4 regions of the Desulfothermus okinawensis JCM 13304 genome follow, and region 4 is predicted to be linked to each of the others. Evidence: riboswitches for the same ligand, from Rfam matches in the RefSeq annotation. Region 4 holds a riboswitch; each other region holds the start of a gene.
The links. Region 4 has a riboswitch for cobalamin ahead of ACYQ0O_RS01905 (sirohydrochlorin cobaltochelatase). Riboswitches for the same ligand answer to the same signal wherever they lie in the genome.

Region 1 (3,159 bases), on a different contig from region 4:
TGGAAGGACCAGACTCAATAACTTTTCCCTGTTTTAAAAATATAAGTTCATCACAAAAAGAGGTAGCCTCATTAATGTTGTGGAATACACATATTACACAACTTCTTTTATAGATTACATTTTTCTTAAATATAGAGAGTATTTTCAAACTGTGTTTTATGTCCAGGTTAGAAGTTGGTTCGTCTAAAAGAAAGATTGGAGTATCCTGGGCAAGGGCCCTTGCTATCATAACACGTTGTTTCTCACCTCCACTTAGCTCTGTTATGAGTTTTTTTCTAAGGTCAAATACATCCACCTTCCTTTCCACCTCCCTTACAATTTCAATATCCTCTATAGATGGAAGGGAAAATCTCTTCACATAGGGATATCTCCCCATGGTTATTATCTCATCTACAGTAAAGGGAAAGTTGACACTAAAACTCTGGGGTACATATGAAATCCTTTTTGCTATTTCTGATTTTTTTAAAGATCTTATCTCCTTACCATATAAAAGGACCCTGCCCCTGTCTGGGAATTTATAGCCCATTAATATATCAAGCAATGTGGATTTACCGCTTCCATTTGGCCCAAGAATACCATAAAATTTCCCCTGGCAAAATTTAAGGGATATATCTTTTAAAACTGGTTCATTATTGTATGAAAAAGAGATGTCTTTTGCCTCTAAGATTTGTCTATCCACCTTCAAAAACCCACCTGTTTTTTCCTAAAGATATAGCAAAAAAATGGACCACCAATCAGGGCTGTTAACACGCCTATTGGGACTTCAGTGGGGAGATACGCCCTTGTCAAGGTATCTGCCAGAGTCAACATTATTGCGCCGGCAATAAGGGATGCAGGCAGAAGTTTCAGGTGATTTGGACCTACTACTGACCTCACCATATGGGGAACAAGCAGTCCCACAAATCCTATTATCCCAGAAAAAGAAACACAAACCCCTGTTAAAAGAGAAGAAAAGACAAGTAGTAAGATCCTCACCTTTTTTGGGTCCACACCCATTGAAGATGCAGTTTTTCCGCCCAGGCTGAGCAGGTTTAGATCCCTAAAGTAAAATATAAATACTGCAAAAGAGACAATTAAACAGAGCAATATAAGCAGTCCACTTGTCCAGGTTGAAGAGGCAAAACTGCCAAGTAGCCAAAATACAATCACTGAGACCCTCTCCTGTGCCAGGTATTTACAAAAACTGATCCCTGCTGAAAGTATTGCTGATACTATAACCCCTGAGAGGATAAGATTGTTGGAAGATATCCCACTGCTGGAGGTGGATGAAAGGTATATAACCACCAGGAGTGTAACAAGACCAAATACAAAGGCGAAAAAAGGTACAGTATAGATTCCCAAAAAACTCATACCAAATAACAGGGCCAAAGATGCACCAAATGCAGCCCCTGCAGAGATTCCAAGGGTGTATGGGTCAGCAAGGGGATTTAATAGTATCCCCTGAAAAACAACCCCACAGATGGACAGGGCCCCACCAACTAAGGCAGCACATATTATGCGAGGAAGCCTTACATCCCATATAATGGAATAGTGGATAGTGGAAATATTTTTACAGGTTATGCCTGTAAGTTTGGAAGAGATTATCTTTACAACTTCCAAGAAAGGAATCTTTACAAATCCTTGGGATAGAGAAAAAAACAGGGTTAGTAGAAGAAAAAAAGCTGCTAAAACAAGTTGGAAGTAAAATTTTTTCATAAAAAAATCCCAGTTTGTCTTATATCCTTTGACAAACCAGGATGTCCCATTTTCATCCAGGTCTTTTTAAGGATGCTCACCTTCCCAGGGCGAGATCCAGCTCCATTCAGGCAGGTCTTCTGACTCTAGGGATCAATCTACTCACTGCGCCTTCCCCCCTCCCCGCCACCTTTTTAAGCAAGGACGTAGGTGAAGCAAAAAGTTTTTGACCTTCACACACTGCTACTAGCAAATAGCAAGTCCTTCACTTGAAAAGGTGGCGGGGGAAAGTGGCCCACTGCAGCTTTCGTCCCCCTATCACAGCGATGGGTTCGTTCCCGATTTTCACGGGATTCCCTTTTAAGCCCAAATGGGCACCTGAATGTTCATCAGATGAATTTTCTATTAATAGAGATAATAAAATTCTTCAAGCAAAACTTAAACCCAAGCTTATTAAAATGATAAACCTAGTCTAAACCAAATAAATTCCTTGCAAAGGATAAGCATGGTTAGTATAAAAATCAACTTGATTTTTAGATAAGGAGAAACAAGATGAAGACCTATTTAGATTGCATTCCCTGCTTTGTTCGTCATGCCCTTGATGTTGGGAAAATGATAGGTATAGATGATGGTCTTATGGAGCATTTAATGCGTGAAGTCCTTTTAACATTAAGCCAGATAGATATGTCAAAACCACCTCCATATACAGCTAAACACATTCATGCCTTAATTAGAAAAATAACCAACAATCCTGACCCATACAAAGAAATAAAAGATAGACACAACAAACTGGCACTTGAAAATTATCCCAAACTAAAGTCCATGGTATATAATTCCCAGGACCCATTAAATACAGCCATGAGACTTGCAATGGCTGGAAATGTAATAGATCTTGGGGTGAAAAATGAGATAACCCCAGGTGAAATAAAACAATCCATACTTAATGCCTTATCTGAAGCAGTTATTGGAGATTTTGAACTATTTAAAAATCAAATAGTGAGAGCAAAAAAAATATTATATCTAGCTGACAATGCTGGAGAAATAGTATTTGACAAGGTGTTTATCGAAGAAATAGGACCTGATAAAATCACTTTGGCTGTAAGGGGTAAACCTATTATAAACGATGCAACTGTCTCTGATGCTAATTTCTGTAATTTAGATAAACTTGTCAGGATAATAGATAATGGCTCAGATGCCCCAGGCACCATTTTAGAAGACTGCAAAAAGGAATTTTTAGAAGAATTCTGGAATGCAGATTTAATTATTTCAAAAGGTCAGGGGAATTTTGAGAGTTTAAGTAGTGTGGAACACAACATCTTTTTCTTATTTAAGGCAAAATGTGATGTTATAGCAACACATGCAAAAGTTAAACTGAACTCATTTGTCTTGACACAGCCAATAAAAAATAAATAAAAAAATTTACCTGCTGAAAATATTATTGTAAATCTAAAAAAAGGAGTAGATGCATGCCCACCTATGAATATG
Region 2 (3,159 bases), on a different contig from region 4:
CAGTGGGTACATGGCCAGGATGGCCTATATGCTGGATAGGGTTTTAAGGATATTTGGTCTCCACGGATATTCTGTGATGCCCTTTATCATTTCCGGGGGAATTCCCGGAGGGTGTGCTGTTCCAGGAATAATGGCCACCAGGACGCTCAGGGGACCCAAGGAGAAGATAGCAACTATTCTAACGGCACCATTTTTTTCCTGCGGAGCAAAGGTCCCTGTTTTTTTGCTCCTTGCTGGGGCTTTTTTCCCAAAAAGCGGTGACAAGATTATGTTTGCTTTGACCATTTTTTCCTGGCTATGGGCACTTGTTATAGCCAAGTTATTTAGAACCACTGTAATTCCAGGAGAATCCACTCCCTTTGTGATGGAACTTCCACCTTATAGGCTACCAACGTTAAAGGGCCTTATTATCCACACATGGGAGAGGGTCTGGCAATATTTGAGAAAGGCTGGAACAGTTATTTTACTGATCTCTATTATAATTTGGGCAGGTATGAGCTTTCCATCTCCTCCTAAAAAATTAATAGATCCCATTAACAAGAAGCTGGAGATTTTAGAGATGGAGATCTCTAAAACTGATATCACCCAGGAGAAAAAAAATGAGATTTTACAACAAATACAAAAATTAAAGGGAGAGAAGAAGAAGATATCACTTATAAATTCCTTTGCAGGAAGATTGGGTATAATGGTGGAGAATGTAACAAAAATAGCCGGGTTTGACTGGAGGAGTAATATTGCCCTTTTAGGGGGTATTGCTGCCAAAGAGGTAATTGTTTCTACCCTTGGAACTGCTTATTCTTTAGGGGAAGTTGATGTGGACAACTCCTCTTCTTTATCAAAGAGGATAGCAAGTGATCCAAACTGGAATAATATCAAGGCCATAAGTTTTATGGTCTTTGTCCTAATTTATGCTCCATGTTTTGTGTCCCTTGTTACCATTGCCCAGGAATCAAATTGGAAATGGGCTGTATTTTCCGTGACTTTTAATACCATAACTGCATTTTTGGTCTCTGTGTTAATTTATCAAGTAGGCATAAGGTTTTTTTAGCCCATTGACTTTTGTTGGGAATTTTATTAGACAGATAAAAAATAAATGAGAGATGTCTCCTAACATCTCGGAACACGGTGAAAATCCGTGGCGGTCCCGCCGCTGTAATCGGGGAGGTTGTCCTGCCTAGGGATCAGGTGTTTATCCTGGTCCGGTCACTCTCAAGGTCCACCTTGGGGGGAAGGCCGTGGGGCATACTGATGATCCGAGAGCCAGAAGACCTGTTAGGGGATATATATTTCGGAGTCCTGATGGTAAAGGGACCCGGGAAGACAAATGTGTTTTCCTGGGTCCCTTTTTTATTTGGCAAAAAATAGTGGTCCACAGCAAAAAAGGTCAAAAAAAAGGAGGTATGAGCCATGAAGAAAAGTGTTATATCCTATCGTCGCAGGTGCAAAAAACTAGGGAAAAATACCGGTCTTTCCCACTATATCCTCTTGACCCCAAAGGCCAAGAAATAGGTAAGTGGTAGCTTATGAATAAAACAACATATGTGAATACCGGTTATGGTCCCAGATTTTCTGTCCTGGAAATAGGGGTAGCTGATAGGGTTGCTGTTGTTGAAGGAGATAGTGGATTCTGGGCAATTATAGATTCATCTGAGCTTCCAGAGGTGCTTGGAGGGAGACTTACAGAGGACTTCCTCAAAAAGGAGAAGGAGTTCAAAGAGGAGATGGAGAATCTCAGGTTCAAGCTGCCTCCATCTGCTGTTTACTTTAACCCCACAGATAGGTGTAATTTTGACTGCACCTACTGCTATCTCCCCAGGGATAGGAGGAAAAACGGCATTTCAATGAGTGGTGAAGAGGTCTGTTCCCATCTGGGAAAGCTCCTATCCTTTTTTAAAGAAGTCCTTGGAGATGAGGCCAAACCCCAGGTGATATTCCACGGTGCTGAACCAATGATGGCAAAAGAGGCTGTTTTTGAGGGGATATCAAAATACAAAGACCACTTTCTCTTTGGCATACAGACAAATGGGACCCTTTTAAATGATGAGGACCTTAGGTTTATTAAGGAGAATCAGGTTGGACTTGGTATATCCCTGGACGCTCCAGTGGAGGAGCTTGCCAATACCACAAGGAAGAGTTGGTCGGGAAAAGGTGGGTTTAAAAAGGTAGTTGAAGTTATTGAAAAACTATCAGATTATCCTGCATACAATGTGATTACCACTGTTACAAAATACAATGTGTCAGTGCTAAAGGACCTGGTTAAGTTCTATTTTGATCTAAGTGTTCCAGTGATCATGCTAAATCCCGTTCGTTGTACCCAGGAAGGTGGAAGACTCTCTAAACCAGATGACATGGTGTTTTTAAAGGAAATCACAGAGGCACTGGATTATAGTTATGAGCTCTATGAAACTTCAGGGAGAAAGGTAGTAGTAGCCAACTTCGCAAATATCCTTGCAGGAATCCTGGGACCTACTGGTAGGAGACTTATGTGTGATATATCTCCATGTGGTGGAGGAAGGTGTTTTTTTGCACTGGCTGCCAATGGAGATATCTTCCCGTGTAGTGAATTTATTGGCATACCAGAGTTTAAGGCGGGAAACATAAAGGATGATTCCATATCTGATATCCTGAAAAGAGACCAGATTAAGATGGTGACCAGTAGAATGGTTGAAAAGATAGAACCATGTAAATCCTGTGCTGTGAGACATTTTTGTGGTGCTCCCTGTCCAGCAGAGGTCTATATGCTCAATGGAGATCTAAACACCGTTGCACCATTTTGTAATTTCTACGAAGGACTTATTAGATATGCCTTTAAGGTGATATCCCTTGGCAGGGAAAACGCCTATCTCTGGGATGGCTGGGAAGAGGAAACTGAATGTACTTATAATTTTGCTTAAACATTATGAGGCTGTGGACCACTATTTACAAATTTTTCTAAAAAATTTGTTCTTGACTTGGAAAAGAAAATCAATATAATCAACTCTCGTTGCATTGATCCCCGGTAGCTCAAGCGGCAGAGCGGGTGACTGTTAATCACCATGTTGGCGGTTCAAGTCCGCCCCGGGGAGCCAGAAAAAGCAAAATAATTAAGGCCACTTAGAGAGAGTCTCTAGGTGGCTTTTTTGGTTTTGAAATTAGTCACCTTTTGCGAGATTGGGGTGG
Region 3 (3,159 bases), on a different contig from region 4:
CTGAATCTTTGCCTGTCCATGATTTTCGTAAGTTACTACTCCATTTATATAATCTGATTTAGTCTCTATTTTGTCCTTAAAATAAGTGTAAAAATATCCAAAGGATGCATCCAAAAACTCAAATGATGTGTCCACACCACCTTCTGCAGTCCAGCTCCTCTCTGGATCTAGATCTGGATTACCCCTATAATGTGTTCCCCATACATAATAATCTGAAGACAGTTGCTGGGCACTGGGCATTCTATATCCTTGTCCATAGTTTGCCCTTAATTTTATATTGTCAGTAAGTAGATATACTGCTCCTATGGTTGGGCAAAGATGTGTTTTGTCTTTATCCTTACCCTCTCCTTTTTCAATTTCTACCTTATATTTGTCGTATCTGGCTCCACCTGATAAAATAAGGCTATTATCTAGTAACTTTATTTTTGCCAGGACAAACCCTGCAGGATTTTTGTACTTTGTCTCTTTTGGTGAATAAGAGGATTCAATTTTGTAATAAACCCAATCAAAACCAGTGGTAAGAGTGTATTTGTCCAGGTCTAGGGTAATCTGTGCCTGTGCGCCTCTATGCTTTGTGTATTGAATAGACGGGGTACCATCATCCCAACCATCTGGATTACTAAAAATAGGATCCACCCATTTATTTTTATCATACCCTTGAAAGTATCTTACTTTCCAGAAAATGGGCAGAGATGGAAGTGTTCCTTCATATATAAAATCAGCAGAACTAAGTGACTTATCAGAATAATCGTCTAAATCATTTTTACTTAAATATGAAGGAGAACCTGCCCTGTCTGTATCGAATTTTGTATAAATAACCCCAATTCTATTTCCTGGCAAAAACTCATATCCCACATTAAAGGAATAGTCTTCTTTTTTATCATACCCCGTATTCTTATATTTTACATTATCTGCTGTGTCATAATCATCCATCTTACCCCTGCTGTATGCAAATGAATAATCAAAGTTCTTGATTTTTCCAGAAGAGCCCACTGTGCCATCCTGGTAATTAAAGCTACCAAGGGTTCCTTCTAAAAATGCATGGGGTTTTCCTTTTCCCCTTTTTGTTATTACATTTATAACACCACCAATACCTGCTGAGCCATATTGTACTGCCCCTGGTCCCCTGATTATTTCAATTCTCTCAATATTTTTTGTTAAGATCTTTGCAACATTTCCTGTTCCAGCACGGCGTCCATCCAAAAGGATCAGAACATGCCCAAGTAAATCATTTCCATGTGTATCTGTCCTAAAACCCCTGATCCCTACTGACGTGAGAGTACCAGGATACTCCCTAATTGTGCCTATCCCTTTTTCAGCAAGAAGCTCCCCTAAATCTTTAGCAGATGATGCCTCTATCTCTTTTTGTCCAATAACCTCAACATTCATAGGGGTATCTTTTATAGATTCTTTGTATCTACTTGCAGTTACCACCACTGTATCCAGAGAATATTTACCTTGCTGTGCAAATGAATTTTGTGAAACAGTAAAGATTAAAATACCAACAAGAAAAATCCATTTTTTCATTTTTACTTACCTCCTACCCCAAGTTTGCCAAAACCTGGGTAAAATAAATTTTGTTAACCATATAATCTCATTTCTTTGCCAGTAAACTTGATTCCCATGTCCCTTCCAATTTCAACAAATCTGAGAAAAATTCTTTTCATGCCTTTGGTGGTCATCTGCCACCACGCCCTCATTATGTCTTCTTCACTCCCTGGAGAATGGGCAATTTCTATTAAGTCTGCATCCTTAAAAACCTTCTTTAACTCATTTTTTACCTGGTCTAAATCCAATCTCTCTGTGTCTGTCCTTACATAACAAATAACTCCTGTCTTCATAACCATTCCTCCTTTTTCTGGTTTTTAAATAAAAAAATCCCTGAAATCCTAATTAGTTAAGGACTTCAGGGATTTCCCGTTTTTATCCCCAAAGACTTTTGTCTTAAGCCCCTTGCCCCGAAGGAACTTAAAAATCTCATTGTTCAGGCAGGTCTTCTGACTCAAAGGATCATCCTACTCGCTGCGCCTTCCCTCTCCCCGCCACCTTTTTAAGCAAGGACATAGGTGAAGCCAAAAGTTTTTGACCTTCACATACTGCTACTTGCAAATAGCAAGTCCTTCACTTGAAAAGGTGGCGGGGGAAAGTGGCCTTTTGCAACTTTCGTCCCCTTATCACAGCCGCGGGCCGGTTCCGGAATCTCACCGGATTCCCTTTTAAGCTTAAATGGCACCTGAACAATTTTTAATTGCTAATTTTATTTACTGCCTTTTCAAAGATCATGGACAAAAGTTTTAGTCCTTTAATCGCCCTTGGAGCGGGACGATTAAAAAAATCTGAATTTACCACGAACACATTTGAGTATTTAACTGCATCAATCTCTTTATATTTTTCCCAGAGACTTTTCAGTCTATTTAAATTTGAAGCAGAATGGACCATTGAAGTTATTATGATAATATCTGGATTTAGTCCAATTACCTGTTCAACGGATATTCTGGGATAACCATGAAAACTCCCAAAGATGTTTTTACCTCCAGCTATCTTTATCAAATTATCTATTAATGTATTCCTTCCAACTGTCACCATGGGATCTATTCCTATTTGAAAAAAGACCTTTGGTGGATATTTAAACAATTTTCCCTTTTGTGTGATACTATCTACTTCTTTTCTTAATCTGTCCACCGTTGATTTGGCCTTTTTTTCGCATCCTACTAGTTTTCCCAGAACAAGCATGGTGGAAAATAAAGAGTGAATATCCCTTGGATCTACTACAAAGACCTTTATGCCAATATTCCTTAATTTTAAGACTATGTGCCTTGGATTCCCATCTTTAGTTGCCAGAATTAGATCTGGTTTTAGAGATAATATCTTTTCAATGCTTGGATAAATATATGACCCTACCTTTGGTAATCTTTTTACCTCTTGTGGATAATTACTAAACTGTGTTACACCAACTACCCTATCTCCAGCACCAATTGCAAAGAGACACTCTGTTATACTGGGAGCAAGGGATACTATTCTTTTTGGATAAAAGGGTAGTTTTATAGTAGTCCCTGATATATCTTTTATTTGTTCACAATGTCCTGAAATTAACATTAGATTACAATATATTATTATCATTACTATTCCAAAACATCCAAAACACCATCTTATTATCTT
Region 4 (3,159 bases):
GACGAATTGTATGTATTCTTTGGAGATTTTTTGTCCCCCATCACTATTTAATAGTATTTTGTTTATGTCGTAGAGATTCATATTTACTATGGATTCTACATCTTCTTTACTAGATTTTCCTTGTTGTAAGGTAATTCCTATATGGACATGGATATTTTTTAATAATTCAATGGTACTTAGTTCAACATGATCAATTACTATTTGCTTGTGAAGCGCATTATAATTACTTAAGATTTCCAAAGTTTTTTTGGTAATCTCGTATTTGTTGTTTCTCGGTGTATGAATCCCAATTCTTTTATTCTCTGGCAAATAGTTTATGCACCAATCTAGTTGTTCAATAAATATCTTTTCTTGGTCTTGGTCGTATCCATCTAGACCTATTTCTCCTATACCAAGACATTTAGGATCTTTCATGCTATTTTCTAGGGCCTTTTTTATTTCAGTGGGTAGATTCTGTTTGTCCTTCAATTCCCTGCAAATAGTCCTGGGATGTATTCCCACTTTATAAAAAAAAGGAGAATTGACTTTAGATATATTCCTTGTGATTTTTGCTAAATAGTCCCAGTATTGGGCATATTGGGATATATCTTTGATTTTATCATTATACGCCCAAACAATACCTCCAATATTGTTGGAATAGTACTTTTGGGGGAAATCTCTGTCTCTTTTTATCAAGATATCCCCATGCATATGGGAGTCAATTGCAACTATCATCTCATCCCTCCATTATAGTTGATGGGGAATTCTAAAATCCAATTAAGAATATTGTCAAATCATAATATTTAAATAAAACTATTGACTATTTGAAAATGAAAAATTATTAGCCATTTTGTGGTGCCCAAATTATGGGCTTAAAAGGGAAGCCAGTGAAAATCTGGCACGGTCCCGGCCGCTGTGACAGGGGACGAAAGCTGCAGATGGCCACTTCCCCGCCACCTTTTTAAGCAAGGACGTAGGTGAAGACAAAAGTTTTTGACCTTCACACACTGCTACTAGCAAATAGCAGGTCCTTCACTTGAAAAGGTGGCGGGGTGGGAAGGAGCAGTGAGTAGGATGATCCTGGAGTCAGAAGACCTGCCACAATAATTTTTTTTCATAATCTGCCAGGGACAGATTAGCCTTTAAGGGTGAAGAAAACTCGGGTGCAACCCTTTAACTGGATTTGTGTCCAGTTAAAGGGTTTTTTTATTTTTAATTATCTTTTAAAAGGAGGTAGCTGGCATGAGGTTTTTAAGGGTTTTATTTGTAGCAATTATTTTATCAACATTGATCCTGGGCAGGGGAATGGCTATGCAAAATCAAAAATCAAAAACTGCAATCGTGGTTGCAGCATTTGGTACCACGTATCCCAAAGCGCTAAAGTCTCTTATCAATGTAAAGGAGGCAATAGAGAAGGACTTTCCCTCTGTTGAGGTGAAAATGGCATTTACTTCAAATATTATAAGAAAAATCTGGCATAAAAGGCAGAACGATCCTAAATGGAAAAATAGAAAGGATATCCCAAGTGATATACTCCATGTAAAGGGTCCCCTTGCAACCATTGCTGATTTGCAAGATGAGGGATATAGGACAATTATTGTTCAGCCAACTCATTTCTACGCAGGTGAAGAGTTTATGGACCTAAGTTCATATATAAATGGACTAAATTCCATTAAGACACTAAAGAAAAAATATATGCCCTTTGAAAAATTGGTTATTGGACGTCCAATAACAGGTATGTGGGGTCCAAAACACGACTATATTGAAGATATTGAAAAGACAGCAAAGGCCCTTAAGGATGATGTTATGTATGCGAAGAAAAAACACGCGGCCCTGGTATATATGGGACATGGAAATGAATTTTTCTCAACAGGTATCTATGCTCAGCTTCAAAAAAAGATGAGACAGATGTATCCTGGGGTAAAGATATTCATTGGTACAGTTGAAGGATTTCCTACTTTAGAGGATGTGGTATCTGGACTGGTCCACTGCAAGGTAAAGAGGGTGGTGCTAAAGCCACTTATGATGGTGGCAGGTGACCATGCAAATAATGACATGGCAGGAAATGATAAAGATTCCTGGAAATCTGTGATTAAATCCAAAGGGATTAAAGTCTATCCAGTAATAAAAGGCCTGGGCGAGAATCCCGAGATAGTAAAAATAATTGTAGAACATGTAAGGCAAGCAGCAAAAGATAATGGGATTGATTTAGATTAAAGAATAGAGGGGAGATTTTACTCCCCTCTATTCTTTAGAAACATGCTTCCGTTACATAGAATTTGGGTCCTGGTATTCTGATTGCCTGTCCAATTACGCAGTTTTTTTCAAAAAATAATGGTAGTCCCTTGAGAAATCCAAGAAATTTTTCTTTTGCCTCTACTCCATCCACTACCATAAACGTACTTTTACCATTGCTTGCCACATAGGTTATGTGCTTTCCATCTTTAGAAAAATAGGGAAAATCAGTCCATGTATATGTTTTGCCCTCCACACCATCTAGTACTATAAAATACTTCTTATTTTTCACAGCAATGTATGCCAGGTGTTTCCCATCATTAGAGAATTTAGGACGCCTTACAAAGTCGTAGCCTTTACCTTCTTTTCCATCCAGTACAATAAACCACCTTTTTCCCTTTCTGGCCCTATAGGCTACATGTTTTCCATCACTGGATACCACTGGTAGGCCTACTGAGTCATAAAATTTTTGAGGTTTATTATTTATAAAAACAGCTCCTTTTTTTTCTCTAACCCCCATATAAAAAAGCTCACTTCCCTTTGAAAAGAAGTAAACTCCAATTTGATCCAATTTAGGTCCTTGTTTTCCATCTAACACAATAAACATTTTTTTGTCTTCATAACCCATGAAGGCAATGTTTTTACCATTATATGAAAATATGGGGGTCCCAACAAATTGATAGGCTTTAGATTCTTTTCCGTCTATAACTGCAAAAAAATCCCTATTAATCCTTCCAACAAAGGCAATGTGTTTTGAATCAGCACTAAACACTATGTCTTTTACTTCATCATAAGAAGAACCTCCAACTATTTTTCCGTCCATGACAACACTGTATTTGTCTTTTATTTTAACAGCATAGGCAATGTGTCTGGAATCTGGGCTGAAATGGGGCTTTAAAACAAGGTCATATTCTTTAAGTTCCTGGTTGTTTAGACAAATGGTTG

Region 1: linked by a shared signal. The riboswitch ahead of ACYQ0O_RS05625 (FecCD family ABC transporter permease) and the one ahead of ACYQ0O_RS01905 (sirohydrochlorin cobaltochelatase) in region 4 are both predicted to bind cobalamin.
Region 2: linked by a shared signal. The riboswitch ahead of cbpB (peptide-modifying radical SAM enzyme CbpB) and the one ahead of ACYQ0O_RS01905 (sirohydrochlorin cobaltochelatase) in region 4 are both predicted to bind cobalamin.
Region 3: linked by a shared signal. The riboswitch ahead of ACYQ0O_RS07990 (hypothetical protein) and the one ahead of ACYQ0O_RS01905 (sirohydrochlorin cobaltochelatase) in region 4 are both predicted to bind cobalamin.

Annotation. Positions count from the first base shown of each region.
Region 1 covers NZ_BAAIEW010000011.1:18,819-21,977, forward strand. The annotation lists gene ACYQ0O_RS05620 (ABC transporter ATP-binding protein) at 1-679, opposite strand, end outside; gene ACYQ0O_RS05625 (FecCD family ABC transporter permease) at 682-1,695, opposite strand; cobalamin riboswitch at 1,788-2,071, opposite strand; gene ACYQ0O_RS05630 (damage-control phosphatase ARMT1 family protein) at 2,227-3,087, shown strand; gene ACYQ0O_RS05635 (FmdB family zinc ribbon protein) at 3,141-3,159, shown strand, end outside.
Region 2 covers NZ_BAAIEW010000035.1:26,508-29,666, forward strand. The annotation lists gene feoB (ferrous iron transport protein B) at 1-1,048, shown strand, start outside; cobalamin riboswitch at 1,092-1,291, shown strand; gene cbpB (peptide-modifying radical SAM enzyme CbpB) at 1,524-2,894, shown strand; tRNA gene ACYQ0O_RS12030 (tRNA-Asn) at 2,993-3,068, shown strand.
Region 3 covers NZ_BAAIEW010000017.1:55,723-58,881, reverse strand. The annotation lists gene ACYQ0O_RS07995 (TonB-dependent receptor plug domain-containing protein) at 1-1,527, opposite strand, end outside; gene ACYQ0O_RS07990 (hypothetical protein) at 1,581-1,841, opposite strand; cobalamin riboswitch at 1,971-2,252, opposite strand; gene ACYQ0O_RS07985 (ABC transporter substrate-binding protein) at 2,245-3,159, opposite strand, start outside.
Region 4 covers NZ_BAAIEW010000003.1:25,128-28,286, forward strand. The annotation lists gene ACYQ0O_RS01900 (TatD family hydrolase) at 1-714, opposite strand, end outside; cobalamin riboswitch at 816-1,096, shown strand; gene ACYQ0O_RS01905 (sirohydrochlorin cobaltochelatase) at 1,222-2,196, shown strand; gene ACYQ0O_RS01910 (TolB-like translocation protein) at 2,231-3,159, opposite strand, start outside.